Regions from separate parts of the Actinoplanes lobatus genome, predicted to be linked through region 1. Evidence: riboswitches for the same ligand, from Rfam matches in the RefSeq annotation. Region 1 holds a riboswitch; each other region holds the start of a gene.
The links. A riboswitch is a leader RNA that binds a small molecule or an ion and turns the genes downstream of it on or off. The one in region 1 is predicted to bind cyclic di-AMP.
Positions count from the first base shown of each region.

Region 1 (7,229 bases):
AGCGTGGTCGCCAGGACGGCAGCGCCCAGCGCACGGAACCCCGCAGGGGTTCTCGGCACTGGGAAAGACCATCCGGCGTCACCCACGCTGCGTATGTAGGAACGCATCGAGGTTGACCCTCCGAAGGAAGTTGATCCGCCGCAGCGTAGGTACCGCTGGTGACGAAAGATTCTCAGGAAGGTAACGGTAGGGCATTGCAAGGTGGACCTGGAGGAGGATTTTCGAACCGTTCATTGTTCGCTTTTGTACGGTCGCGAAAATGTAGGTCCATTGTCACGTGTCAGCAAAATGAACGTGCACTACGTCACCATGCGGGTTCGCAAAACTACTTTGAGTCACCTGAGAACTTCACCGCGAGAGATGGAACGCCCCGTCCTTTTCTTGACTCGTTCCAGAAAAGCAGGGCAGACTCGTCGCGACTCACCGCTCGCTACCCGGAGGATTTCGTGGCAGACGAACTCGCCGCCCAGGAACGACTCGAGAGCAAGGCCGCCCAGGGAGGCTGCCCGGTCGCGCACGGCGGCTCCGGCTCCCACGGCGGCCGGACGAACCGCGACTGGTGGCCCAACCAGCTCGACCTGAGCGCCCTGCACCACAACCCGCCGGCGCACAACCCGCTGGGTGGTGACTTCGACTACGCCGCGGCGTTCAAGAGCCTCGACCTGGCGGCTCTGAAGGCGGACATCGCCGCGATCATGACCGAGTCGCAGGACTGGTGGCCGGCCGACTTCGGTCACTACGGCCCGCTCATGATCCGGATGGCCTGGCACAGCGCCGGCACCTACCGGACCTTCGACGGCCGCGGCGGCGCGGGCGGCGGCGAGCAGCGCTTCGCCCCGCTGAACAGCTGGCCGGACAACGGCAACCTGGACAAGGCCCGCCTGCTGCTCTGGCCGGTCAAGAAGAAGTACGGCAAGAACATCTCGTGGGCCGACCTGATGATCCTGGCCGGCAACGTGGCCCTGGAGAACATGGGCTTCGAGACCTTCGGCTTCGGCGGCGGCCGCGCGGACGTCTGGGAGCCCGAGGACATCAACTGGGGTTCCGAGGACACCTGGCTGGGCGACAACCGCTACAGCGGCGACCGTGATCTGGCCAAGCCGCTCGGCGCCGTCCAGATGGGCCTGATCTACGTCAACCCGGAGGGCCCGAACGGCAACCCGGACCCGCTGGCCTCGGCCCGCGACATCCGCGACACGTTCGGCCGGATGGGCATGAACGACGAGGAGACCGTGGCGCTCATCGCCGGCGGTCACACCTTCGGCAAGACCCACGGCGCCGGCCCGGCCGAACACGTCGGCCCGGAGCCGGAGGCCGCCCCGATCGAGGCGCAGGGCACGGGCTGGAAGAGCAGCTACGGCACCGGCGTGGGCGCCGACGCGATCACCAGTGGTCTGGAGGTCACCTGGACCTACCACCCGACCCGCTGGGACAACGAGTTCTTCCACATCCTCTTCGCGTACGAGTGGGAGCTCACCCAGTCGCCGGCCGGCGCGCACCAGTGGCGCCCGAAGAACGGCGCCGGCTCCGACCTGGTGCCGCACGCGTTCGACCCGGCGAAGCGGCAGGAGCCGCGGATGCTGACCTCGGACCTGGCGCTGCGGTTCGACCCGGTCTACGGCCCGATCTCGAAGCGGTTCCACGACGACCCGGAGGAGTTCGGCCGGGCCTTCGCCAAGGCCTGGTTCAAGCTGACCCACCGTGACATGGGCCCGATCTCCCGCTACCTCGGCGCGGAGGTCCCGTCCGAGCCGCTGATCTGGCAGGACCCGCTGCCGGCCGTAGACCACGAGCTGGTCGGCGCGGCGGAGGTCGCCTCGCTGAAGGCCGCGGTCCTCGCCTCCAGCCTGTCGGTCTCCGAGCTGGTCGCGACCGCGTGGGCGTCGGCGTCGACGTTCCGTGGCACCGACAAGCGCGGTGGCGCGAACGGCGCCCGGATCCGCCTGGCCCCGCAGAACCAGTGGGAGGCCAACGACCCGGCGCAGCTCAGCAAGGTGCTGGGCGTGCTCGAGGGCATCCGGGCCGAGTTCAACGCGGCCGGTGGCGCCACGAAGATCTCGCTGGCCGACCTGATCGTGCTGGCCGGCACGGCCGCCGTGGAGAAGGCCGCCAAGGACGGCGGTTTCGACATCGAGGTGCCGTTCACCCCGGGCCGTACCGACGCGACCGAGGAGCAGACCGACGCCGAGTCGTTCGCGGTTCTGGAGCCGACCCACGACGGTTTCCGCAACTACCTCGCGAAGGGCCACCGCCGCCCCACCGAGGCGCTGCTGGTCGACAAGGCGCAGCTGCTCACGCTGACCGCGCCGGAGCTGACCGTGCTGGTCGGCGGCCTGCGGGTGCTCGGCGCGAACGCCGGTGGCTCGCAGCACGGTGTCTTCACCGCGACGCCGGGCGTGCTGACCAACGACTTCTTCGCCAACCTGCTCGACTTCGGCCTCACCTGGTCGGCCACCGACTCCGAGGGCGAGACCTTCGAGGGTCGCGACCGCCGGACCGGCGAGGTCAGGTGGACCGCCACCCGGGCTGACCTGATCTTCGGCTCGAACTCGATCCTGCGCGCGCAGGCCGAGGTCTACGGCAGCGACGACGCCAAGGAGAAGCTGGTCACCGACTTCGTCGAGGCGTGGATCAAGGTCATGAACCTGGACCGGTTCGACCTGGCCTGAGGCCGGTAGCAGTCCCTCCGGGGCCCGGGTCGGCCGCGCCGACCCGGGCCCCGTCTGCTGGTACCCTCAGGGCGTCGGGCTCGTAGCTCAGTGGATAGAGCAACCGCCTCCTAAGCGGTAGGTCGCGCGTTCAAATCGCGCCGGGCCCACTTTTCAGACCTTCAAGCGCTGCCCCACGACCAGCCGGTGCGGGCTGTCCAGGACCCCCGCGTTGGCCCGGTAGAGGGCCCGCCAGCCGCCCGGGACGTCGTTCCGGGCCGCGATCTGAGTCAGCGTGTCGCCGCGGCGTACCACGTAGGTGCCGCCGGTGCCGGTGGTCGAGGAACGGAGAGCGAAGGACCGGACGACCCGGGTCTTCCGGGACGCGGCCGGCCGGAAGCCGTGCCGGGGCCCGCAGTGCGGCCAGGCCCTGATCCCCTGGCCGCGGAGCACCCGCTCGGCGACACGGATCTGCTCGGATTTACTGGCCCGGTTCGCGGTGCTCGCGTACCGGCCACCGCCGTAGGCGCGCCAGGTGCTGCGACTGAACTGCAGACCGCCGTAGTACCCGTTTCCGGTGTTGATGCGCCAGTTGCCGCCGGACTCGCAGTTGGCGATGGCCTCCCAGTTGATCGAGGCCTGTGCGGGGGCGGCCGGCCCGGCTAGAGCCATGCCGCCGGCCAGGCTCGCGGCGACGAGCCCGACTGCCCGCTGGAACTGTTTCCTGGTCTGAACCATGAGCTTGTCCTCCACGCCTACGAGGTCAGCTGTCGGGTTCGGGCAGAGGTGCCCGGCCGCCGGTGCGGCGGCTTCACCCCGAGGCGCGTCAGCGCCGAGGAACTCTTGGGTCCCCCGCTCCTTGCCGTTGATTTCGTCTGGACCGTGGCCGGTGGCAGGACTCGGCGTTCCGGCCACGGTGCCCGCATGGCGGGCTGCGTATCCGCCGCACCCGGCGGGCATGGCCGAGCAGCGGCGGCGGAGTTGTCAAGTCACAAATTAGCAACTTTGATCTTCTTTGTATGTATAACGGGATGATCTCGGCGCGCCGCCCGCGGGAAGGCCTGGGCGGCTCGCGCGATCTGCACGGAGGGTGCACAATCTGCGGCCATGAACGATCCACAACGCGAACTGGACGTCATCGTCTACGGCGCAACCGGTTTCGTCGGCGTGCTGACCGCGCGCCACCTGGCCGAACACGCGCCGGCCGGCACCCGGATCGCGCTGGCCGGACGCTCGCGCGCGAAGCTCGAGAAGGTCGCCGGTGAACTCGGCGTCGACTGGCCGATCCTGGTCGCCGACGCCGACGACGAACCGGCGCTGACCACGATGGCCGAGCGCGCCCGTGTGGTGCTGACGACCGTCGGCCCGTACGCGAAATACGGCCGCCCACTCGCCCGCGCGTGCGCCGTCACCGGCACCGACTACGTGGACCTCACCGGTGAGGTGCTGTTCGCCCGGGACAGCATCGACGAGAACCATGCGACCGCGCAGCGCACCGGCGCACGGATCGTGCACTCCTGCGGCTTCGATTCGATCCCGTCCGACATCGGCGTGCACGTCCTGCATGCGGCGGTGCAGGCGGACGATGCCGGGGAACTGACCGACACCACGCTCGTCGTGACCCGGGCGCGCGGCGGATTCAGCGGCGGCACCATCGACTCGATGCGGCACCAGGTCGACGTCATGAAGAAGGACCGCCGTCTGCGCCGGGTGGGCGCGAGCCCGTACTCGCTGAGCCCGGACCGGGAGGCGGAACCCGATCTCGGGCGCCAGCCGGACATGGTGACGCTGCCGGGCTCCGACGTGGACACGAGCGTGCGCGGTCACCTCGCGCCGTTCGTGATGGCGTCCTACAACACCCGGGTGGTCCGGCGCAGCAACGCACTGCGCGGCTGGGCGTACGGCCGCCGCTTCCGCTACCGCGAGGCGATGCGGGTGAACGGCCCGGCCGCCGCGCTGATCCTCAAGGCCGCGCTGAACGGCCTGGTGATCGGCTTCGCGCTGCCGCCGGCCCGGTTCCTGCTGGACCGGATCCTGCCGGCGCCGGGCACCGGGCCGAACGAGGCCGCGCGGCGCAACGGTCACTTCACCTTGGACATCTTCACCACGACCTCGTCGGGGGCGCGCTATCACGCGCGGGTCAAGGCCACAGGCGATCCGGGGTACGCGGCGACCGCCGTGATGCTCGGCGAATCCGCCCTGGCACTGGCCCTCGACCGGGACCGTCTTCCGGAGTCACCCGGCGGCGTGCTCACCCCCGCGACCGGGATCGGTGACGCGCTGGTCGACCGCCTCCGCACCGCCGGTCTGGAGATCACCGCCGAGCGGCTGTAGGGCGATCACCTCGAAGACGTGCCAGTGCTTCGGCCCGCTGAACGCCATGCCCGGCTCGTCCCGCTCGTGCCAGTGCTCGATCACCAGACCGTCGAAGAGGCCCCGCGCCTCGACCTCGGTGAGGAACCTCATGTCCGGGTCGCCGGCCCACGAGTCGTGGTCGCCGAAGAGGTCGACGGCGATCCGGCCGCCGGGGCGCAGCGAGGCGCGGAGCACCGTCCACAACCGATCGAACGAGGTACGGGCCTGGAACGGCAGCGAGTACCCGGCGTAGATCAGGTCGGTGGGCGGTAGCTCCGGCAGGTCCTGGAAGCGCGTCGTCCGTACCGTCAGCATCGCCTGCCGGTCCCCGGCGGCGCGGGACAGGCGCGCATGGGTGCCCGGCTCGCCGTCGACCGCGACCACCCGCCAGCCGGCGCCGAGCAACGCCGAGGTCTCCACTCCGGCGCCGCAGCCGAGGTCGGCGGCGGTCCGGCCGGCGCCCGGCCCGGCCAGCGACATGGCCCGGGCACACTGCTCACGGACCGGACGGTCACCCTGATGGGAGTTGTAGCGGGCCCAGTGGTCGTCGTCGCGCATGCACCCATCCTCCTCAAGAGCGGTATCCGTGATCCGACCGGTGGACGGTAAGGAACTGTTCAGGGGCCTCCTTTCGATCGCCACTAGCCGCAAAGGTGTTCTTAACGGCACGATTCAGGGGTGACCGTCAGCCCGTTGCCATACCCGCTCAGGCTGGCGGGTAGCGGTGTCGTGCTGCGCGAATGGCGCCCTGAGGACCTCGACGACCTGGTCGCCCTGCTGGACGAACCGGACATCGCCCGCTGGACGCTGATGCCGTCACCGTTCGATGTGGAGTCCGGGCTCGCGTACCTGCGGCGGGCCCACCAGGGCCGGGTCGGCGGCAGCCGGATCCAGCTCGCGATCACCACCGACGGCGGGTCGCCACTCGGTGAGGTGCTGCTGTTCAACGTGCGGTCCGAACTGCACGAGGCGGAGCTGGGCTATCTGGTCGGGCGGCCGTACCGGCGGCGGGGCCTGGCATCGGCCGCGCTCTCGCTGCTCACCGGGTACGCGTTCGACACCCTGGGACTGCGGCGGCTGCTGTTACGGATCGACCGCGGCAACACGGCGAGCATGTCGGTGGCGCGCCGCTGCGGCTACCGTCCGGCCGCCGAGCCGCCGATCCAGCAGGCCGGCCCGTACGGGCCGACCGTGCTGGACACCTGGGAGTACGTCGAGGGCCGCCCCGGAACCCAGCAGGACCGCCGGAGGAACGTGGCGTCCCGGCGGTACGGCCGACGGTGACCGAGAGCTAGAAGTCGAACTCGCCGCCGTAGTCGCGGGTGTGGTCGCGGTAGACCGTGTGGTAGTGGATCTGGTCGTTGTAGACGACACCGGTCTGGCAGATGAACTCGACCCAGACGCTCGGCCCGTCGATGCGCACGTAGTCGCCGTGCGTGTCGAGGGCGGTGCCGCCGGAGATCGCCACGAAGGTCTGGTCCAGCTCCCTCTCGTAGATCTTGAGCAGTTGCTGGGTGGTCGCGTCGTCGGCGTTCGCGACCCACGGCCGGATCGCCGCGAGGACCAGCTTCTTCTGCGCGGGCTTGAGGCTCTTGACCGGGATGCCGACCTTGGTCTCCGGGAACTGGCCGTCCTCACCCGGGCCGACCAGCACGTCACCGAAGGACTGGTCGAGGGTGGCGGTGGCGAGCTGCTTCTCGGTGAGGCCGGCGGTGAGCGCGGTCATCGCCGTCTTCTGGGCCTTCATCGCCTCGACGGTGGCGCCCGAGTCGTCGGTGTAGCTGATCGGCTCGACGCCGAGGAAGAACGGGCTGGCGCTGGTCGCCCGGCCCTTGGTGTAGGTCAGGTGGGTGGCCAGGTGGTGGCCGCCGAAGTCGAGCTGCCAGGTGCCGTCGACCGACGGGGTGCCGAGGAAGGCCAGGTAGTAGTAGCCGCTGCCGTAGGTGAGGGCCGGGCCGCCACCGCTGCCGTCCCCGGGCGGGGCGCCGGACGGCGCCGGGGCTCCGGAGGGCGATGTGCCCCCGCCGCCGATGCTGCCGCTGGAGTCCTCGGCCAGCAGGTCGTCGGCCGCCACGATGTCCTGGAGCTGGTCGAAGCCGGTGCCCTGCCCGGTGCCGGCGGCCGCCTTGAGGACGGCCTGGGCGGCGGCGAGCTGCTCCGCGCTGAGGCTGCCGAGCTCGATGCCCGGCCGGCAGGTGCCGGCGCACGGCAGGTTGGACCAGGCGG
Region 1 covers NZ_JACHNC010000001.1:2,745,467-2,752,695, reverse strand. Annotated here, with positions in the region: gene BJ964_RS12685 (ExeM/NucH family extracellular endonuclease) at 1-59, opposite strand, end outside; gene katG (catalase/peroxidase HPI) at 447-2,669, shown strand; tRNA gene BJ964_RS12675 (tRNA-Arg) at 2,746-2,818, shown strand; gene BJ964_RS12670 (LysM peptidoglycan-binding domain-containing protein) at 2,823-3,386, opposite strand; cyclic di-AMP (ydaO/yuaA leader) riboswitch at 3,386-3,546, opposite strand; gene BJ964_RS12665 (saccharopine dehydrogenase family protein) at 3,756-4,982, shown strand; gene BJ964_RS12660 (class I SAM-dependent methyltransferase) at 4,884-5,561, opposite strand; gene BJ964_RS12655 (GNAT family N-acetyltransferase) at 5,682-6,287, shown strand; gene BJ964_RS12650 (DUF3500 domain-containing protein) at 6,295-7,229, opposite strand, start outside.

Region 2 (7,229 bases), 1.1 Mb from region 1:
CGACGGTCACCCTTTCCGAGAGCGATCGTACGGTCGTCGTGCGCGGCATCGACCCCGGTACCGCCGGCGGCGCCGGAACGATCGACGCCCGCCAGTCCGGCACCACCTCACGGTTCCTCCTCCCGGCGGCGGCCCTCCTCGGCGGCCGTACCGTCGTCGACGGGAGCGAGCAGCTGCGGGCCCGCCCGTTCGGCCCGGTCCTCGGCGCGCTCCGGCAGATCGGCGCGCACGTCGACGAGCTGGACCGGCCCGGCTTCCTCCCGGCCGCCGTCACCGGACCCGCACACGGCGGGCCGGTCGAGGTCAGCGGCCACATCTCCAGCCAGTTCCTGTCCGGCCTGCTGATGGCCGGGCCGTTGATGGACCGCGGGATCGACGTCACCCTCACCTCACCGCTGGTCTCGGTGCCCTACGTGGAGATGACCAAGGCGGTGATGGCGGCCTTCGGAGTGACCGTCACCGGGCTCACCGTTCCGGCGGGCGCCTACCGGCCGGCCGACTACGCGATCGAACCCGATGCCAGCGCGGCCTCCTACTTCCTGGGGGCGGCGGCGATCACCGGTGGGCGGGTCACCGTCTCCGGACTGGGCGCCGGGAGCCTCCAGGGAGACGTACGGTTCGCCGACGTCCTGGAGCGGATGGGCGCCTCGGTGACCCGTACCGCCGACGCGGTGACCGTCCGCGGTGGGGACCGTCTCCGCGGCATCGACGTCGACATGGCCGACATCTCGGACACCGCGCAGACCCTGGCCGCGGTCGCCGTCTTCGCCGACGGGCCGACCCGGGTCCGGGGGATCGGCTTCATCCGCGGCAAGGAGACCGACCGGGTCGGCGCCGTCGTCACCGAGCTGCGCCGGGCCGGGATCGACGCGGTCGAGGACCCCGACGGCTTCACCATTCACCCGGGAGCGCCGCGGCCGACCCGGTTCGCCACCTACGACGACCACCGGATGGCGATGAGCCTCTCGCTGATCGGCCTGCGTGCCCCCGGCATCGAGATCGCCGACCCGGGCTGCGTCGCCAAGACCTACCCCGGCTACTTCACCGACCTCGCCACCCTGGCGTGAACCCGCCGTGACCGGGGGCGGAGCTCGCGGAGGCCGCCCCGGCCCACGCCGATCGCGACCTACCCGCCGGGTGCCCGGATTGCCCGCTCACGGCCGTTGCGCCACGCACAGCGGGAGCTCGCCCGCGGTTCCGTGAGGCGGGTGGGCGCGGCAGCCGGCCGGGTTCGGGTGATGTTGCGGGGGCGCGGCAGCCAGCCGGGTTCGGGTGGCCCGGAGGGCCGTCGGGTGGCCCGGCAGCACAGCCCGGCGGCGGGGTGAGGGCTTGCGTTGCGACCGGCTGATCCGTGCGCCAGGACGGCGGCCAGGGTTGCGGTCGGGTGCTCGTAGCCCGTACGAGAAAAGTAGGAAAGCCGGCGGCGAAGCGATCAGGCCGTGGAAATGGTTCGGGCCCGGCCGGCGCGGGGGCACCAGCCAGACCCGGGTGTTCGCTGTGGCGGGCGCCGTCAGGCGGGGGCGGCGGTGCGGCGGGCGGTGTGGCGCCAGCGCAGGATGATCGCCGTGGAGAGGACGAAGCTGAACACGGCCGGGGCCAGGGTGAGGAAGTTCATCTCGCCGGGGGCGACGACCGCGGCGCCGATCACGGCGTAGGTGACCGTGGACGGGATGGCGGCGATGGTGGTGCCGAGCAGGTAGCGCTTGCGGCACACGCTGGTGGTGCCGTAGGCGTAGCCGACCAGGCCGAACGGGGCCAGCGGCAGGAAGCGGACCAGCAGGACCGCGGCGAGGCCGCGACGGTTCAGCCAGCCGTCGAGGCGGGCCAGACGGCTCCCGGCGCGGGCCTGGAGGGCGCCGCGGCCGGCCCAGCGGCCCGCGTAGTAGGTGGCGACCGCGGCGATCACCGCGGCGGCCAGGGCGGCCGCGGAGCCGGTGACGGCACCGAGCAGGGCGCCGCAGGTCATCGTGATGAGGGTCCGCGGGACGAGAACCGACAGCAGCATGCCGCCGAGGAACGCCACCGCGAACACGGCGCTCGGGCCCATGGCGGACAGGGTGTCGGCGATGTCCCGCAGCGGCAGCACGGCGGCGAGGCCGGCGAGAGCGCCGATCCCGGCGCCGAGCAGGGAGAACCGGATCAGACGGCGCTTCCACCCCAGCGGAGCGGAAGCGGTGGGGGCGGCAGCGTGGTCAATGGCCTGAGGGTCCGCGGGGATTTCGGTTCCTCGCGGGTCGATCAGGTTGTCGGTCATGCAGGCCTACCGCCCCAACTGTCGTCGTTTCAGGACTCGGTGGTGCCGGTCTATACCGCCGGGCTCGCCGCGGCGAGCCGTTCGTTCCGGAGGCGCTCGCTCCAGGTGTCGTCGAGGGGGGTGAGCCTATCCGCGCCGGTGGACCAGCGAAGGAGCAGATCGGCTATCGCCGGGTTGCGGGCCAGCGCCGGGCCGTGCGAATACGTCCCCAGGATCTTGCCCGCCCAGGCGCCCTCGGTCTGGCCGTCGTTGCCGATGCCGCCGGTCACCCGGGCGAGTGGTGCGGCGTGCGCGCCCAGATGGGTACGCCCGCCGTGGTTCTCGAATCCGGTCAGTGGAGGCAGGCCGAGCCGCGGGTCGATGTCACCGCGCAACTCGCCGACCGCCCGGGTCTCGCCCCGGTCGGAGGTGATGTCGAGCAGTCCCAGCCCGGCGCACTTGGCCCCCTTGGCATAGAACGAGTGACCGAGGAGCTGGTAACCCGCGCAGATGGAGAGGATCGCGGCGCCCTGGTTGACCGCCTGGTGCAGGCCTCCGTCGGCGAGCAGGTGCTGAGCCGCCAGGGCCTGGGGGCCGTCCTCGCCGCCGCCGATCAGGTAGATGTCGGCGCTGTTCGGCACCCGCTGGTCGGACCGGACCTCGTAGGTCTCCACCGGGATGCCACGGTCGGCGGCCCGGCGGGCCAGGATGAGCAGGTTGCCCCGGTCGCCGTACGTCGACAGCAGATCCGGGTAGATCCACACGATCCGCAGGGACTCAGTTGACACGGTCCAACTCCGCTCGGATGTCCTGGAACGCCGTGTAGTTGGCGATCACCTCGAGGCGGCCGGGCGGAACGGACCGCAGCGCCTCGTCGAAACTGTTTACGTGCCGGAAGGGCACGTGGTTCACCTGGAGGCGGACCGCCAGGTCGAACGCCCGGTCACCGGTGATCAGCACCGGCCGGTCGCGCAGCGGCGAGAAGTCGACGTCGTAGAGCCACGACGTGTCCAGGCCGTCGGGGTCGCGGGCGTTGATGGAGAGCAGTGTCGGCGCCTGGTCGGCCATGTCGAAGGCCTCCAACCAGCTTGCCGGGTTCTTCGCCAGCAACAAGCGGATGTTGCGACCGTCACGGTCGACCTGGGCGTACCGCCCGGCGATCGACGCCACCCGGGAGAGCCGGGGGAGCGCCTCGATCGGGCGGACCCCGAACTCGCCGGCCACGGCCAGCGCGGTGGCGGCGTTACCGATGTTCACCCGGCCGGGCAGCTGGAGCTTCACCAGATGCCAGTCGCCGCGGGGGTCGATCACGCCCTCGTCCTCGACCACCCACTGCGGGCGCGGGCGGCGCAGCGGGCAGCCGGTGCACCACCAGTCGCCGCCGGACCGCTCGATCGGGTGGCCGCTCTCCGGGCAGACGAACGAGTCGTCGTGCCAGCGCTGGCCGGCGCTGAACCAGGTGGTCTGCGGGCTGCTGCTGGCCGCCCACACCACCATCGGGTCGTCGGCGTTGGCGACCACCCGGATGTCGGGGTGACCGGCCAGCGTGGTCTTCCACAGCTGCGCCATCATGGCCACCTCCTTCGCCCGGTCGAGCTGGTCGCGGGAGAGGTTGAGCAGGGCCACCACCTTGGGCCGGGTCTGGTCGATGACCTGGGGCAGGTAGTGCTCGTCCACCTCCAGCACGGCGAACGGGGTGTGCCCCTCCTTCGCCAGCGCCGAGGTGTGGCCGGTCGGCATGTTGGCGCCGAACGAGTTGGTGGCGACCCGGCCGAGCACACCGACGGCGGCCGCGGTGAGCCGGGTCGTGGTGGTCTTGCCGTTGGTGCCGGAGACCAGCGCGACGGCGCGGCCCGAGGCGAGGTGGGCGAGGAGATCGGGGTCGATCTTCAGACCGATCCAGCCACCGATCACCGAGCCGTCGCCGCGACCGGCGGCCCTGGAGAGCGCGGCCGCGGTCTTCGACACGGAGGTCGCGACCTTGGCGATGAGAGGCATTCCGTCCGTCACGCCAGCGAGGGTACCGGACGCGAAGGTTACGTCGAGTTGCCAGACGGTCAAGATCACCGACCACTTCGGCTTTTGCGAGGTCCGGACGATTCGGACGTGCTCCCAACTGGGTGACGGACTTTTTCTGTGTCCTGATTCACCCGTAACCGTCGACCAAGCGTCACTGTTCCAACACCCTGTGTGGCGGCATTTGTCTCGCGGAGATAACAAATTGGACAGCGACAAATGTGCCAAACACGGAGAGTGATCAATGCGCCGCTGACGATCATGGCCGAATTCGGGTAGCAAGGACTCGCCGGCGGCACACCGCCCGCCGGCCGCACCGGACCGGTTCACGCCGAGCCCTGCCCCGGACCGGACGGTGCGACACCGCAGTTGGCCAGACCAAAACAAGGCAATCGGGGGCAGGGACGGGGGACCCATATCCGGTCTCTCCCGCGACGCCCGGCTTCCACGGGTGACGCATCCGGGAGCGACCTTGGGGTGAAGCCGCACCCACCCGCGGCCGGGCATGCCTTCCCGCCCGAACCCGACAGCTAACCTCGCAGGCGTGCCGGAGGGATTTCTCTACCGTGCACGAACTCAGTTCGCGCCGGCGTCGTCGCACGTCCGTCGGCACCGGTACCGTCGCACTGTCCCTGGGGCTCTGCCTCTGCGCCGGCCAGTTGGTCGCCGCATCGCCGGCGGCGGCCGTGACCGCCACCGTCGCCCCGGTCACCGCGAGTGCGGCAGCCGCGAAGATCACGCCCCAGATCGCCACGAAGGCCAGCACCCGCAGCCTGGCGTGGGGCTCCACCCTCAAGGTCACCGCCAAGGTGATCGACCCGGCCACCGGCCAGGTCGCCAAGGGCACGGTCCGTCTCCAGGGCTGGAGCAACGGCGCCTGGCGTACCTGGGACACCGACACCGTCAAGGGCGGCGCGGTCACGCTGACCGCGAAGCCGACGAAGACGGTGTGGGTCCGGACCCTGTTCACCGGGACCGGGTACAACCAGCAGGCCACCAACAAGATGAAGGTCACGGTCCGCGCCAGTGGCGCCAAGGTCCTGGCCGAGGCCAAGAAGCACAAGGGCGCGCTGTACCTGTTCGGTGCGGCCGGCCCGAAGCGCTTCGACTGCTCGGGCTTCACGAAGTACGTCTACAAGAAGGCGGCCGGCAAGAGCCTGCCGCACAAGGCGAACTCGCAGCAGAAGTACGGCAAGTCCGTCTCCAGGAGCAACAAGAAGGTCGGCGACCTGATCATCTTCCGCAACGGGTCGTACGGCTACCACGCCGGGATCTACGCCGGGAACGGCTACGTCTACGACTCGCCGCACAGCGGGGCCCGGGTCGGCAAGCACAAGATCTGGAACAACAACTATGTGGTGCGGCGCCTCGTCGCGTAGGACCCGTAGTAAGTAAGGAACAGCGCTGTGGGGTGTGACCCGGTCCGGGTCACACCCCACGGGCGTCTCCACTTTCCTCCACGCACCCGCCCCCGAGGCCTCCGGGGCGGGTGTTTTCGTACCCGGAGCGCCCGATGTCGGAAACCGGACGGGGTTGATCATGCGCTTGGCCCTCCACTCCGCTCCACCGCCTGTGAACAGGGCTTTCGTCCGCGAAAACGGCTCGCGAGCGATCGCTTTCGGGTTGCAGGTGGAGGGAAGTGGAGTAGAGTGGGGCGCAGTGGCAGGGGCGGAGGAGCGCAGCCGGACCTGCCGGCCCGAGTTGACAGGCGGTCCACTCCCTCCGTGAAGGAGCGGGCGCCACGGCAAAGGGGTGGGGGCCGATGTTCCTCGGCACGCACACTCCGCGCCTCGACGAGAAGGGCCGGCTGATCCTCCCGGCGAAGTTCCGTGATGAGCTGGCGGGAGGTGTCGTGATCACGAAGGGGCAGGAACGCTGTCTTTACGTGTTCCCGATGCCGGAGTTCCAGAGCATCGCCGGTCAGCTCCGTGCGGCGCCGGTGACGAACAAGGCGGCCCGTGCGTACAGCCGGGTGTTCTTCGCCAGTGCGCATGACGAGGTGCCCGACAAGCAAGGCAGAGTCACGATTCCTGCCCATTTGCGGGAGTATGCCAGTCTTGGTCGCGATCTGGTGGTGATCGGCGCGAGCACCCGGGTCGAGATCTGGGACAAGCAGTCCTGGGATGACTACCTCTCGGCGAACGAGGAAGAGTTCGCCGGCATCGAGGAGGGGGTGCTGCCCGGCGGACTGTAGGGCGTGGCACTCGGTGGGCCGCCGCGACGGCCCGGATCGCCACTGCCGCCGTACTGCGAGATCTCCAGCCGCTCCCGCTCCTGGCGCCTCTTCCCCGGCGCCAGGCGTGCGTCCGGAGCCGGTTCGCCGGCGTGGGACAGAGCGGATGGGGATCTGGCGGTACGGAAGGTGGGCCGGGCCGGAACGGCAGTAACTGAACAACCGGGTGAGACGCGGACGGGTAAGGCAACTTGGGGGGCGACATGGGGGAGCCGCGGGGCACACACGTGCCGGTGCTGCTCGAGCGCTGCATCGAACTGCTCGCTCCCGCTCTGGAGTTGCCGGGCGCCGTCCACGTCGATTTCACGCTGGGTCTGGGCGGGCACGCCGAAGCGGTTCTGGAGCGGTTTCCGGACGTGGTCCTGGTCGGGCTCGACCGGGACACCGAGGCGCTGGCGCACGCACGGCACCGCCTCATCCGGTTCGGCGACCGTGCACGCCTGGTGCACGCCGTCTACGACGAGCTGCCCCGGGTTCTCGCGGAGCTGGAGATCCCGGCGATCCACAGCGGACTGTTCGATCTCGGGGTGTCCTCGTTGCAGCTGGACGAGGCGGACCGCGGGTTCGCGTACGCGCAGGACGCCCCACTGGACATGCGGATGGACCAGTCCCGCGGGGCGACCGCCGAGGAGATCGTCAACGAGTACACGCCGGGTGAGCTGGTGCGCATCCTGCGGCAGTACGGCGAGGAGAAGTTCGCGCCGCGGATCGTCTCGTCGATCGTGCGGGAGCGGGCGAAGGGCCGGA
Region 2 covers NZ_JACHNC010000001.1:3,872,201-3,879,429, forward strand. Annotated here, with positions in the region: gene aroA (3-phosphoshikimate 1-carboxyvinyltransferase) at 1-1,067, shown strand, start outside; gene BJ964_RS18200 (TVP38/TMEM64 family protein) at 1,511-2,254, opposite strand; gene BJ964_RS18205 (type 1 glutamine amidotransferase) at 2,305-3,021, opposite strand; gene BJ964_RS18210 (Mur ligase family protein) at 3,011-4,231, opposite strand; cyclic di-AMP (ydaO/yuaA leader) riboswitch at 4,612-4,808, shown strand; gene BJ964_RS18215 (C40 family peptidase) at 4,816-5,628, shown strand; gene mraZ (division/cell wall cluster transcriptional repressor MraZ) at 6,012-6,443, shown strand; gene rsmH (16S rRNA (cytosine(1402)-N(4))-methyltransferase RsmH) at 6,674-7,229, shown strand, end outside.
Region 2: it holds a riboswitch for cyclic di-AMP, as region 1 does, so the genes downstream of both, BJ964_RS18215 (C40 family peptidase) here and BJ964_RS12670 (LysM peptidoglycan-binding domain-containing protein) in region 1, are expected to answer to the same signal.

Region 3 (7,229 bases), 6.4 Mb from region 1:
TACTGTTCCAAACTCGGTGCGCGCCCGCAACGAACGCGGATCGGACCGGTGGGCGTACCCCGAATGGTCCGGGTCTTTAGGATTTCGGCATGTCGGCGGCGGGATCTCGGGAGCGGCCACGCCGTGGTGACGCGCGATTGCGGCGTGCCGCGCTGCTGGCCGCGGTGGGGGAGTTGCTCGCCGAGCGTGGGCCGGGGTTCTCGCTGGCGGAGGCGGCCGGGCTGGCCGGGGTGTCGACGGCGACCGCCTACCGGAATTTCGCCGATCCGGGCAGTGCGATCGACGCGTTCTTCGCGGAGCTGGTCGGGGATCTGCTGGAGGCGTTCGACCGGTTGCCCGGTGGCGCGGATCCGCTGGCGGATGTGCGCGCGGTCTGCCGGGAGTGGGTCGAGCAGGCCTCGCGGTGGGGTGCCGCGGCTGTGCACATTCGGTCACCGCGGGGTGTGCTGGCGCGGCGTGGCGAGGAGGATCCGTTCGTCGGCGGGCTGTATGAGCGGCTCGCGCGGCTCGTCGAGGCGGCGATCGCGTCGGGTGCGGTGCCGCGGCAGGACGTGCGGTTCGCGGTGCTGATGTGGGTGACGATCTTCGATGAGCGGGTGGTCGTGGATCTGACCCGGACGCTCGCATGGAGCGCGGACGAGGCGGCGGAGCATCTCACCGGAGCGCTGCTGAGGGTGCTGGGGCGATCCTGAAGGGTGTTCTCTCGTCTTTTGGATGGTTCTTGGACAGGTACGTTGACTTACGCTCGACTGAGGAATCCGCTGTAGGTCCTCGGAAATTCAACGGCGGCCGGAGGCTCTCATGTCTTTGGAACTGGATCGCAGGCTCGCGGATGTCGGCACCCGATTCCGGATCTTTCCTCAACCCCGATTCCTGATGAAGGCGGACGGATCGGGGCCGCTCTTCGCGGAGCCCGAGCTGGTGGTCGTCTCGGTCGAGCCGGCCGCCATGCGGCCCGGACCGGGTGACGACCGGATGTTCGTGATCGACGCGATCGGCAAACTGCCCTACAACAACTTCTTCCGGCCCCCGTTCCGCGGCACCAAGCGGGACCCGATCCAGCCGAGCGAGGACGGTCATTTCGATCATCTCGACCCGGCCACCCGGGAATTCTCGGCGGCCACCATGTACGCGACCGTTCGCCGGGTCCTCGACATCTGGCAGGACTACTTCGGGCGCACCATTCACTGGCATTTCGAGTCCGATTTCGATCGACTGGAACTGATTCCGTTGATCGAGTGGAACAATGCGCAGTCCGGGTACGGGTTCCTCGAATTCGGCTTCGGCCGGACGCCGAACGGGACGATCGACCACACCCGGCCGTACTGTGAGAACTTCGACGTGCTCGCCCACGAACTGGGGCACAGCATCATCTTCGCCGAGGTCGGGGCGCCGGCCAGCAAACAGGACGACGGCATCGACTACGGCGGCATGCACGAGTCGGCCGGTGACCTGGTGGCGATCGTGTCGTCGCTGCACTTCCACTCGGTCGTCGACCATCTGCTCGAGTCGACGCGGGGCAATCTGCTCACCATCAACGGCCTGGACCGGGTGGGGGAGCTGTCCGACAGCCGGGAGATCCGGGTCGCGTTCAACGCCATGCGGATGTCCGACGTGGGCGAGGAGCCGCACGACCGGTCGCTGCCGCTCACCGGGGCGATCTTCGACACCATGGTCGAGATCTTCCAGCGCGACCTGGTCGCCAAGAAGCTGATCAGCGACGACCTGCGGATCCGGTCGACGAACCTGCCCGGCACCGCGCAGGACCTCGACGAGATCCAGGCCGAGTTCACGGCCGCCTACACCGGTAACGAGGAGGCCTTCAAGGAGTCGCTGCTGCAGGCCCGCGACTACCTGGGCCGGCTGCTCGCGGCCACCTGGAGCACCATCTCGCCCGACTTCATGACCTACCACGGCATCCTGCGGGCCATCCTGGCCGCCGACCGGGAGATCAGCGGCGGCGAGAACGCGCAGACCATCCGGGAGTGCTTCGCCTGGCGGGAGATCGCCCCGGTCCCGACCTCGATGCTGCTGCGGCCGCACACGCTGGCGTCGTGCGGCTTCCAGGCCAACGACAGCGGTTCCGCCGCGGCGTCGTCCCGTGACCGTCTGCTCCCGGACCCGCGCCCCAACGGCTCCGCGACCACCGCCGCCCATCTCTGACGATTCCTACCTCCGGGGCGGGGCACCCGCCCCGGAGCGCGTCTCCCCGCGGTACTCGCGGATGACGTCGTCGCCGTCGCGGGCGGTCTCGGCGAAACCGGCCTTGGCGGCGACCGCGGCCGACGCCACGTTGGCCGGGTCGTGCCGGATCGCCACCCGCTCGATACCGGGCAGGGTGAGGGCGACCCGGGTGATCACCCGCACGGCCGCCGTCATGTGGCCACGGCCGGCATACGGCGTACGCATCCAGTAGCCGATCTCCAGGACGTCCGGCCCCATCCGCGTCATCAGGCCGATCGTGCCGATCAGCTCACCGACCGCCGTGAAGATCGCGTAGTTGAACTGGGTGCCGTCGAAGTTGCGCCCGATGAAATCGCGGGCCTGGTCGACGCCGTAGTCGTCGGTCGCGAACGGCAGCCACGGGCGCAGTTCGGGCAATGACTCCTGGACGGCGGCCGCGAGTTCGGCGGCCCACTCCGGTTCCCAGCGCTTGAGGACCAGGTCACCGGCGTTGATCATCTCGGGTGGTTCCATGACCGGACATTCTGCCCGGAGCGGGCGCCGGCTCGATGCGCAGGCCGGGGACCAGGTCCTGATGAGGCACGAAAAGCCGCTCTAAACAGGAATAACCCCTGTGCCGGGTATTTCTGGGCGAAATGAAGATCAAATCGGGCGAATACTGAGAAGAACGTCACTATCCCCGGCGTGAGGCTTGGTATTCATCCATCGACCGTGGATACCGTCGGGCCGTCCCGCGTACGGCGGGCACTGTGGACGGACCGCCGAATCCTGCCGCCGCCCACGGACACGAATCGACGGCAGGAGCGGGGGACCCACTTTTTCCGGCGCGCCGGGCGCGCCTCGGGGTGAAGCCGTGCGTGAAACGGCCGGGCCACTCTGCCCGAACCCGACAGCTCACCTCGCAGGCGTGGAGGATCATCCATGTCTCGGATCGGTAGACGAACGCGCCTTGCCCTCGGTCTGGTGACCGCCGGGGTGACCGGAGCCGGCGTCCTGCTCGGCCCGGCGGCCCCGGCTCAGGCCGCGGCCCGCCAGGTCAACTGGGATGTCATCGCCAAGTGCGAGTCCGGCGGACGGTGGCACATCAACACCGGGAACGGGTACTACGGCGGCCTGCAGTTCAGCCGCAGCACGTGGAAGGCCAACGGCGGCGCCAAGTACGCGCCGACCGCCGACAGGGCCAGCAAGGCCGAGCAGATCGCGATCGCCGAGAAGCTCCACAAGAAGCGCGGGCTCAGCCCATGGCCGGTCTGCGGAAAGAAGCCCGGCGTCTACAAGAAGACGTCCAGCGCGAAGAAGCCCGCCGCGAAGAAGCCGAGCGGCAAGACCTATGTGGTCCGCTCCGGCGACACACTCGCCTCGATCGCGCGCAAATTCAAGATCAAAGGCGGTTGGCGTACGCTCTACGCACTCAACAAGGACCGCATCTCCAGCCCCGGCCTGATCTTCGTGGGGCAGCGGATCCGCCTCTGAAAAGTGTCGTACCCCCTCGGTAGCGTCCCGTGCGACAGAGAAAATGCTGCCGGGGAGGCCGGATGTTCCGTCAGGGCGATGTGCTGATCATTCCGGTGCCGCAGGCCGATGTCCCGGCCTGCGCACCGGTCCCACGCGATCGGCGAGGGCGGATGGTGCTGGCCCGCGGTGAGGCCACCGGCCACGCGCACGTGGTCGGTGGCCCGGGCCTGGTGCTACTCGCCGACCTCGACGATCCGGAGCGGATGTTCCTCGAGGTCCCGGCGCACGGCCGGGTCACCCACGAGGAGCACGGCCCGATCCCGCTGCCCGCCGGGCACTACCGGGTGGTGCGCCAGCGGGAGTACATTCCTGGCGCCTTCCGGCCGGTCGCGGACTGAGGGGGCGGGCTGTGCGACTGACACACACGCAGGAGTCGATGGCCGCGGCGATCGAGGACCAGTGGCTGGCCGCGGCGATGGAGACGGGCCCTGCCGACCGTGCCGCCGCGGAGGAGGGCGTCCGGGAGGCATACCGTCTCGCCAGCGCCGAGCCACCCGAGCGGATCTACTGGTTCGGCTCACCCCGCGCGGCCGCAGCCGCCGCGGCCTTGCTCTCCGGGCCGGTCGACCCGATCCCGGAGGCTCCTGGCACGACATCACCGCCCCCAGCCGTCGCCCCTTCCGGCGCGGCGGCGCCGCAGGCGGGTGCCGGGCCGGGCTCGAGTGCGGTGCCGCCAGCGGGAGCCGAGCTGGGCCTGGGTGCGGCTTCGCTGGCGGGCGCTGGGCCGGGCCTGGGTGCTGATTCGGAGGCGGTGCGGCCGCCGGTGGGTGCCGGGCCGGGCCAGGAGATTCCGGAGTGGTTCGCCGAGGCTCAGGCCGAGTTGCGCCGCCAAGGGTGGACGCCGGGGGCGCGCGCGGGCCGGTCGATGCGCGGCCTGGTGCGCACAGCGCCGTGGGCGGCCGCCCGGAAGGCCGCTCTCGTCGCGCTCGGCGCCGACGGCTGGGCCCAGCTGAGCGCCGCGGCCGGGCGCCGGTCCTGGCCCCTGGTGATGGACATGGTCGCGGGGCGGTTGCGGTCCCGGCTGAGTGAGGACCTGGCCGCCGAACTACCCGCCGCCGGGCCGGCGGTGCTCGACGCCGTCTACGGGCAGCACGACGGGGCGTGGCTGAGCACGTTCGAGGCGGCGGCCCGGGTGTGCCCCGAGGCAGACCTGATGACGAACCTTGCCGGCCTCGCCCGGGTGGCCCGGCACAGTGGCTGGTGGTGGGCGTTCGAACGGGTTGCGGTGCTCTCCGAGCGTCCCGTCACCCTGGCCCGCGACAACGTCGGGCGGCTGCACCGCGGCGAGGGCCCGGCCATGGAGTTCACCGACGGATACGGACTGTGGGCCTGGCGCGGCATGCCGATCCCCTCCGACCTGGCGGCCGAACTGCCGTCCCTGACCGTCGACCGGGTCCGCCGGGAGACGAACGCGGAGATCCGCCGCGTGATGCTGGAGCACTTCGGCTACGAGCGCTACCTGAGCGAGGCCGGCGCCACGCAAATCAACTCCGACGAGACGGGCACACTGTGGCTGCTCCACCTGCCCGGCGACGAGCCACTGGTGATGGTCGAGGTGATCAACTCGACTCCGGAGCCGGACGGCACGAGCCGCGTCTACTGGCTGCGGGTCCCACCCCAGACCCGCTCGGCTCGCGAGGGCGTGGCATGGACGTTCGGCCTGACCGAGCAGGAGTACCAACCCTTGATCCAGACCTGACCCCACGGCCACAGTGTTCCGCCGCGGCCCGGCCGCCTGACGGCTTACCCACCGAGGGCATCAGGGTCTATCTGTTGCGGCGTGGCCTATACGGCTGCGTGGCTCCGCCGGGCGATGATGGCAGTGCGGGCATGACTCACTTCGGATAGATCACCGTGGCGTAGGAACCTTGATGATCTTCTGAAACGGTCATGCCCGTCTCGTTGCCGCCACCAGCGGCGGTTCTGCACCTGACCGGCTGAACCGGACATTACCGTGACTTTGCCGGGGCCCTACGTCACAAGGTCGTCGACGCCGCGGCGCCCACGATCATCATCACGAAAAAGAAGGCAGCCGGAACAAGGCAGACGTAGCCGAGAACAAGGCCTGTAATAGCCATTCCCCGGCCCGCCTTGGCCTCGTTTTGGGTGTCCTTCAAGCCCATATGCCCAAGAACGACCGCCGCAATAGCCGGCAACCCGAGGATCAAGGCCCCGCCAAGGATTGAGATAATGCCAAGGACCATGGCAGCAACCGAGCTGCTGGAGGTCGGTCGGACCATCTGAACAGGTACGGCAGCATAGGCAACGGGCACGGGCTGCTGGTACGGCGGAGGATAGGTCACAATGGGCTCCCGAGTCGATGAGATTCTGTGCCCACCCAGTTCGGTTACCTCGTCGTCATCTTGAATCCTTTGCGGCTTTGTGATGAGCGAGCAACTGAGCTGCACCACTCCCGTGCCGGTCACCGGAGCCGGGGCGCCGGTGGTTCTGAGAGCCAACGATTCCCAGTACTCCAGCAGGAGATCCGTTCTACGGTTCTGTGCGGGCTTGGCGGGCATTGTGGCTGGTTATCGCGGTGGCTTGATGCCGGCGCCGGAAGATCGACCAGGCGATGACGTCGGCGATGCGGCGGGTCGGTTCGATGACTATGGCGCGGAAGGGATGGCCGGGATCGGTAGCCGTTGGCCTGTGCGGACGGGATGGCGGTGCACCGGGACGGGTCGCACCTGGCAGGATGTTGCTGGTCAGGGGCCGTTTTGGCGGTGGATGCGAAATCTTGGCGGTTTTCGCTCATTGGCTACCGTTGGTGGCCAGACCGCTTATGCGGAACCGCCCCACCTCCGGTGGAGGCGATCAATGGGCCACACCGCGGGGATGCGTTCGAGGAGGCCTTCGGTGTAGACGTCGCGCAGGCGCAGCGGCTTGAGGTGTACGTAGCCGATGTGGCAGTCGCACAGGGCGTTGGTGCACGCGCGCGGTCGGAGGGCCGCGCGCCACGTGCCGTCGTACAGGTTGCCGATCGGTTCCTGGATGAAGTGGCATCGGCGGACGGTGCCGTCGCCCAGCACCGAGATGGCGGTCTCGCCGGCGTGGCACGGCAGGCCGAGTGACGCGTGCGGGCGGACGCTGTCGCCGAAGCGGGGATCCAGCGCGGTCCAGCGCCGCTCCTCCTCGGTGGTGTAGACGTGGCCGTCGGCCGCGTTCACCCACAGGTAGACCGTGGCCGGCAGCGCCGAGCGCAGCGCGACCGCCTCGCCGTGGTGGTCGGGGAGCCCGACGACGCCGACCGAGTAGCGGATGCCGAGCAGGTCGAGTTCCCGGCAGCGGGCCAGGAACCGTTCCCGGGTCGCCTCGCCCGGGTGGTAGGTGGTCCACAGCGCGGCGACCCGGGGGTTCGCCGCGGCCAGCCAGCCGGTGCGGGCGGCCAGGTTCGTCTGGATCGCGACCCGGGCGACGTGCGGCAGGTGGGAGAGACGCACGATCGCGTCCCGGTACCAGGACCGGGTGAGCCCCTCGCCCCACGGCGTGAACAGCACCGACAGACGCCGGTCGGTGGTCGCCTCCACCCA
Region 3 covers NZ_JACHNC010000001.1:9,155,967-9,163,195, reverse strand. Annotated here, with positions in the region: gene BJ964_RS41780 (TetR/AcrR family transcriptional regulator) at 90-692, shown strand; gene BJ964_RS41775 (gluzincin family metallopeptidase) at 802-2,163, shown strand; gene BJ964_RS41770 (GNAT family N-acetyltransferase) at 2,170-2,697, opposite strand; cyclic di-AMP (ydaO/yuaA leader) riboswitch at 2,934-3,107, shown strand; gene BJ964_RS41765 (LysM peptidoglycan-binding domain-containing protein) at 3,106-3,657, shown strand; gene BJ964_RS41760 (hypothetical protein) at 3,720-4,037, shown strand; gene BJ964_RS41755 (DUF6745 domain-containing protein) at 4,049-5,398, shown strand; gene BJ964_RS41750 (DUF4190 domain-containing protein) at 5,676-6,218, opposite strand; gene BJ964_RS41745 (STM4011 family radical SAM protein) at 6,480-7,229, opposite strand, start outside.
Region 3: it holds a riboswitch for cyclic di-AMP, as region 1 does, so the genes downstream of both, BJ964_RS41765 (LysM peptidoglycan-binding domain-containing protein) here and BJ964_RS12670 (LysM peptidoglycan-binding domain-containing protein) in region 1, are expected to answer to the same signal.

Region 4 (7,229 bases), 2.7 Mb from region 1:
TACCAGGCGATGGCGAGCAGGCCATAGATCAGGGTGAATCCGGCCAGGGAGGCGATCACCTCGGCGCTGGTGAGGCCGGGGGAGACGCCGTCCTCCACTTTCGAGATGCCGAACGCGAGCCAGGGCTGTCGTGCGGTCTCGGTGAAGATCCAGCCGAAGGTGTTGGCGGCGGCCGGCAGCGCCGGGGCGAGCAGGACGAACCGGCGCAGCCAGCGTGGCGTGCCCTGGCCGGGCCGCAGGAACGCGGGGAGCGGCGGGACACGCCGGGTGGTCTCCCAGGTGGACCACAGGTGGTAGGCGGCGACCGCCATCGCCAGGATCCCGGCGCCCATCATGAGGCGGAAGGTCCAGAACGCGACCGGGATCATCGGTACGTAACTGCCCGGCCCGTACTGGGCGGTGTACGCCGTCTGCAGGTCGTCGATGCCCTGCACGGTCCCGCCGAACGATCCGGTGCCGAGGAAGGACAGCAGGCCCGGGATCTCGATGCTGAAGAACGGCCGGTCGTGGCCCAGCTCGCCGATCGCGAAGACGGAGAACGGCGCCGCGGTCGCGGTCTCGTAGAGGGCCTCGGCGGCGGCCATCTTCATCGGCTGCACGGCCGTCATCACCTTGCCCAGGTGGTCGCCGCTGATCGCGGTGACCGCACCGCCGATCAGCATGGTCCAGGCGCCGACCCGGGCGAGCGTGCGGAAGGCGGGGTCGGCGACGGTGCGCCAGATGCCGATGGCCATGAGGAGCCCGCCGCCGGCCATCGCGGCGCCGCCCATCGTGTGCGGGAACGCGGCGAGCACCACCTCGTTGGTCATCAGCTCGGTGAAGCTGGTGAGCACGGCCCGCCCGGTCGACGGATCCAGTTCGTACGCCACCGGGTTCTGCATGAACGAGTTGGCGGCCAGGATGATGTACGCCGACAGCAGCGTGCCGACCGCGACGACCACGATGGTGGCGGCGTGCAGGCGGCGGGGCAGCCGGTCCCACCCGAAATACCACAGCGCCAGGAACGTGGCCTCGAGGAAGAACGCGAGCATCCCCTCGATGGCCAGCGTCGGCCCGAACACGTCGCCGTAGAACCGGGCGAACGCGCTCCAGCCGAGCCCGAACTGGAATTCCTGCACCAGGCCGGTGACCACGCCGACCGCGAACGTGACGATCAGCAGCTTCCCGGTGAACTTGGTCAGGTGCAGGTACTTCTCGCGGGCGGTGCGCAGCCAGGCCAGGTGGAATCCGGCCGCCGTGGCGGACAGGCAGATCGACACCGGCACGAACAGGTAGTGGTAGATCGTCACGACCGCGAACTGCAATCGAGTCAGGTCGAGCACGTCCATGGCAACCCCTCTACGACGATTCGTAGTAGATACTACGACTCGTAGTACGACGCTGTGCAGTAGACTGCCTCACATGGCGAGGAACGACCTCGAGCGCGAGGTCATGGCGAAACTGTGGGACGCACGCGAGCCGCTCACCGTCCGGCAGGTGCACGACCGGCTCAGCCGTGACCGCGACCTGGCGTACACGACGGTGATGACCGTCCTCGACCGGCTCGCCAAGAAGGGCCTGGTCGTTCAGCAGCGAGCGGATCGCGCCTACCGTTACGCCCCGGCGCAGACCCGCGAGGAGATGACCGCCGGTGTGATGCTGGACGCGCTGAGCGCCACGCCGGACCGGGATGCCGCGCTCGCCTACTTCGTCGGCCAGCTGCCACCGGAAGCGCTGAAGGCGGCCATCGAGAAGGCCGCCCGTAACATCGAGCGGTGACCGCCCTCCTGCTCGGCGCCCTCGGGCTGACACTGTCGCTTGCCGTGCCGAGGCTGCTGGCGAACGCCCGCTGGCCGGACCGCGCCCCGGTCGCCGCGGTGCTGCTCTGGCAGGCGCTGACCCTGACCGCCGTGCTCTGTGCGCTCGGGGTCGTGCTCGCCGCCCCGGAGGAGGTGGTCCGTGCGGCCGGCGCACGGCACCCGGAGACCGTCGCGGCGCTGCTGTTCTCCCTGGCGGTGGCCGCGACCATCGTGACCCGGCTGGTGGTCTCGCTCGTCAAGGTGACCTCCCGGGCCCGTGCCCGGCGCGACCGGCATCGCATGCTCGTCGACCTCCTTGATCGGGTGGAACGCCATGACGGGCTGAGCGGGGGAGAGGTGCGGGTGCTGGAGGCGCCCCTGCCGCTGGCCTACTGCGTGCCGGGCCGGAACCCGCGGGTGGTGCTCAGCGACGGCGTGCTCGACGTGCTCGACCGGGAGCAGATCGACGCCGTCCTCGCCCACGAGCGAGCCCACCTGCGGCACAAGCATGAACTGGTGATGGAGTCGTTCACGGCCTTCTATCAGGCCGTGCCCGGGCCGCTGCGGTCGAAGGCGCCGCTGGACGCCGTACACCTGTTGTTGGAGATGGTGGCCGACGATGCCGCGAGGCGCCGCGCCGGGCACGCGCCGCTGCGGGCCGCGCTGGCTCGTCTCGCCGACGCCGTCCCCTTGGCGGAGGAGGTGACCGCCGACCCGGAGGGTGAATCGCGGCGGCGGCGCCTGGCGCGGCTGGATCGTCCGGGCCGTAGCTCGACGGCCCTCGCGGTGGCCGGGACGGCAGCGGCCGCGGGCCTGTTGGTGTTACCCACAGTGATCGTCGTCGTGCCGTGGCTGGGGCGTGCACTGAATACCTGGCCATTTTAGTAACCCTCCGTATCGACAACTGTTCGTACAGTTCGGCGGGCTGTGCGACCTTCATTTGCCGGCATGATCCGAGTACGGTGGTCCCCGGTTCGGCAGCCCCCCATCGTCCATCCGGCCGATCTGGCGAACCACCGCCCAATCGCGACACGCGAACCGGGGACCCAGGTCAGTGGGGTGAAGCCGTGGCACCACGCCCGGCCGGGCATGCTTCCCGCCCGAACCCGTCAGCTAACCCGGTCGGCGGCTGAGTGGGAAGAAAGGACGACGCACACAACGTGAAACGCAATGGCGCGCGTCGCGCCGGCCTGCTGCGCATCCTGGTTTGCGCGCTCGCCGCGGCCGGCCTGGTGATCACGGGTCCGGTGGCGGCCCATGCCACTCCCTCGCCGTCCACCGTCGAGGGTCAGATCGACGAAGAGTGGAACAAACTCGAGCCCGTCATCGAGGATTACAACGCCAACCACACGAAGCTGACCAAGCTGCGGAAGCAGCAGAAGCAGCTGGCGAAGACGCTGACGCCGCTTCAGCTTCAGGTGGATGTCGCGATGGCGCAGGTGCGAGGTCTGGCGGTCGACGCCTACATGCAGGGCCCGCCGGGAAACCTCAACGCTCTGCTGAGTGGTGACCCGGACGGTCTGGTGGAGAAGCTCACGCTGCTCGACCAGCTCGCCCAGAACCAGGAGGCCTCGATCTCCAACGTCGCGAAGCTCCGCGACAAGTACGCCGCCGACAAGGCCAAGGTCGACCAGCTCGAGTCCGAGATCTCCGCCCGCGACACGGATCTCGGGACGAAGAAGACGGCGATCGAGAAGGAGATCACGAAGCTCCAGAAGCTCCGGATCCAGGCGTACGGCGACGCGAACATCGACGACGGCCCTCTGCGCACCGGCCCGTGCCCGGTCACGTACACCAACGACAAGGGTGGCCGTGCCGCGCAGAAGGCGTGCGACCTGATCGGCAAGCCCTATGTCTTCGGCTCCGAGGGGCCGGGCAGTTACGACTGCTCGGGCCTGACGAAGGAGGCGTGGGCCGCGGTCGGTGTGCACCTCGAGCACTACACGAAGGACCAGTGGGGCTCGGGCACAGCGGTGAGCCGGAGCGAGTTGAAGCCGGGTGACCTCGTCTTCTACTACTCCGACGTGCATCACGTCGCCATCTACATCGGTGGCGGTCAGGTGGTGCACGCTCCGCACACGGGAGACCATGTGCGGATGGCCACCATCGATCGGGGGCCCATCGCCGGCTATCGCCGACCGGGCTAGAAAACCCTCCGGGAAAGACCGCCGTCGTTTCGCGCCGGCGGTCTTTCTTTTGATTCCGTACGCCTTCGTGAACCGCCGTGGGCGACCCGCGAGCTCTCCGGTCCGTCCCGGCCGTGCCGCGCCCGCCGGGCGTGAGCGGCCCGTCACCCACCCGATCGATGGTGCTCCCACAGTCGCTGCAGCAGCCCGGTCAGCTGCTCGCGCTCGGGGCCGGACAGGGGCGCCAGCAGCTCGTCCTGGACCGCGTGCGCCCGCTCCGACAACTCCACGGCCCGCTCCCGCCCTCGCTCGGTGAGCCCGACGACGTTGCGCCGCCGGTCCGCCGGGTCGGGTGACCGCTGCACATAGCCCGCCGACTCCAGCTCGTTGAGCGCCCCGACCAGATCGCTCAGATAGATCCCGGTGCGGCGGCCGAGCGCCGCCTGACTGGCCGGACCGTCGGTGACCAGTGAGTGCAGCAGCCGGTAGTGGTAGCCCCGCGCCCCCACCGCCCCGAACCTCTCGACGATGATCCGGTGACCCTGCGCCGAGACCTGACTCAGCACCCAGCTTGGCAGCTCTTCCACGTAGCGATTTTAACATTGGGCTCTCTAACGTTGATGAATCTAACGTTGGACTTCTGAACGTTCGCCAGTCTAACGTTAGCCACATGAACGAATCCAGTCTCCGGGTCCCGCAATCCGAACTCGACGATCTGACCGCCCGGCTCGGCCGCACCCGGTGGCCCGACGCCGCACCCGGCGACTACGGCATCCGGCTCGACCGGGTCCGGGCACTCGCCGACCGCTGGCTCGGGTTCGACTGGCGGGCGCACGAGGCCGAGCTCAACGCCATCCCGCGGCAGGTCGTCGAGATCGGCGGCGACCGGATCCACCTCTTCCACGTCCGTTCGGCCGACCCCGGGGCCCTGCCTCTGGTGCTCACCCACGGCTGGCCCGGCTCCACCGTCGAGTTCCTCGACGTCATCGGCCCGCTCAGCGAGCACTTCCACGTCGTCGTCCCGGCCATCCCCGGGTTCGGGCTCTCCGGGCCCACCACCCGGCCATGGGGCCTGCGCCGGGTCGCCGAGGCCTGGGCCGAGCTGATGTCCCGCCTCGGATACCAGCGCTACGGCGCCCAGGGCGGTGACTGGGGCTCCGGCATCTCCCGGGCGCTCGCCGCGGTCGCCCCCGACCGGGTCGTCGGCGTCCACGTCAACTACCTGCCGACCCCTGGCCGGGCGGAGGGTCTCGGCCCCGAGGATCAGGAGCGGCTCGCCAGGACGATGCGGCTGGCCGCCAACCGGCACCCGCACCAGATCCTGTTCGCCGCGACTCCGCAGACCCCGGCGTATGCGTTGAACGACTCCCCGGCCGGGCTGCTCGCCTTCCTGGGGGAGAAGTTCGACACCTGGGCCGACCCGGCCACGCCCGTCCCCGACGACCGCATCGTGGCGGACGTCGCCCATCACTGGCTGTTCCGCACCGCGGGTTCGGCGGCCCGCATCGTCAAGGAGAGCGGCCTGGACGGTCAGCAGGCGCCGTGCCCGGTCCCGCTGGGCGTGGCCGTCCTGCCCGGCGACATCACGCAGTCCGTGCGCCCGCTCGCCGAGCAGCGCCACGACATCCGCCACTGGACGGAGTTCCCGCGCGGCGGCCACTTCGCCGCCCTGGAGGTCCCCGATCTGTTCACCGCGGACGTGACCACCTTCTTCCGCACCCTGACCGGCCGATGACCCCGGCACGAGCGCCGGGAGCGGCCAGGGAGGAGCGGTGGGTGCGAAAAGCGGATCGGCGTCGGGACAGCCGTCGGGGCCCGTCCGTGGCCGGTGGGCGGCGCGACGGGGGCATAATCGCCCGCATGAGCGATGCCTTGATCAACAGCCTGGCGGCCGCCGTCGAAGCACGGCCCGACGACCTGACGCTGCGGCTGCACCTGGCCGAGATGCTGGTGGCCGCCGGCCGGGGGCCGGAGGCGATCGGGCATGCCGCTCAGATCCTGGCTCGCGAACCCGGCAACACCGGAGCGCAGCAGGTCATGGCCCGGGCGCTGGGCGGGACAGCGCCGCCCGTGCCTCCGGCTGGTGAAGACCCGGCGCCACCGACCGCGACCGACGTGCCCGCGCAGCCGCCGGAAGCGGCGCCGGAGGGACCCGCGCCGAGCGGGTCCCGCATCGACTGGGCGGCCATGGAGGAGCAGTTCGGGGACGTGGTGCCACCACGGTTCGCACGTGCCGACGGGGAGCCCGATCCGGTGCGCGGGAACGCCGACCGGGCCTTCGACGTGGAGCGCTCCGCCGTCACACTCGCCGACGTCGGCGGCATGGCCGAGGTGAAGAAGCGGCTGGAGGTGTCGTTCCTCGGGCCGCTGCGGAACCCGAAGCTGCGCAGCCTGTTCGGCAAGAGCCTGCGTGGTGGGCTGCTGCTCTACGGTCCGCCGGGGTGCGGCAAGACGTTCCTGGCGCGGGCGGTCGCCGGCGAGATGGGGGCGGCGTTCATCTCGCTGTCGATCACCGACGTGCTGAACATGTGGATCGGCAGCTCCGAGCGCAACCTGCACGACCTGTTCGAGTCGGCCCGCGGGCACGCTCCGTGCGTGCTGTTCCTCGATGAGATCGACGCCCTCGGGCACAAGCGCAGCCAGTTGCAGTCGTCCATGCGCACTGTGGTGAACCAGCTGCTCACCGAACTGGACGGCGTCGACGGCGGCAACGACGGGGTGTTCGTGCTGGCCGCCACGAACGCGCCGTGGGACGTCGACTCGGCCCTGCGCCGCCCCGGCCGCCTGGACCGCACCGTGCTGGTGCTCCCACCGGACCGGCCCGCGCGCGAGGCCATCCTGGAATACCACCTGCGGGACCGCCCGGTCGCCGGGATCGACCTGGCCGCCGTCGCCGCCGCGACCGAGCACTACTCCGGCGCCGACCTGGCCCACGTCTGCGAGACCGCCGCCGAGTACGCGATGCGCGACTCGATCGCCGCCGGCGAGGTCCGCATGATCAGCCAGGCCGACATGCTGAGCGCGGCGCGCGAGGTCCGGCCGTCGACGGACGCCTGGTTCGCCACCGCCCGCAACGTGGCGATGTTCGCCAACGAGAGCGGCGAGTACGACGATCTGGCCGCCTACCTCAAGAAGCGCAAGATCCGATGATCCGCTCCCTCGTCGCGGCGGTCGTCCTCTCCGCTGTCCGCGTTCTGCTGGCCGGTTGCCACCTGCTGCGGGCGGGCCGGCCGGCCGCGGCCCGTTTCCTGCGCGCGACCCGCTTCGGGTTCACGGCCCGGATCCTGCGCGCGGTGCGCCTGGTGTTCGCGGCCCGTGTCCTGGG
Region 4 covers NZ_JACHNC010000001.1:5,491,803-5,499,031, forward strand. Annotated here, with positions in the region: gene BJ964_RS25185 (cytochrome ubiquinol oxidase subunit I) at 1-1,328, opposite strand, end outside; gene BJ964_RS25190 (BlaI/MecI/CopY family transcriptional regulator) at 1,402-1,758, shown strand; gene BJ964_RS25195 (M56 family metallopeptidase) at 1,755-2,663, shown strand; cyclic di-AMP (ydaO/yuaA leader) riboswitch at 2,786-2,921, shown strand; gene BJ964_RS25200 (C40 family peptidase) at 2,939-3,925, shown strand; gene BJ964_RS25205 (MarR family winged helix-turn-helix transcriptional regulator) at 4,069-4,491, opposite strand; gene BJ964_RS25210 (epoxide hydrolase family protein) at 4,575-5,639, shown strand; gene BJ964_RS25215 (ATP-binding protein) at 5,765-7,054, shown strand; gene BJ964_RS25220 (hypothetical protein) at 7,051-7,229, shown strand, end outside.
Region 4: it holds a riboswitch for cyclic di-AMP, as region 1 does, so the genes downstream of both, BJ964_RS25200 (C40 family peptidase) here and BJ964_RS12670 (LysM peptidoglycan-binding domain-containing protein) in region 1, are expected to answer to the same signal.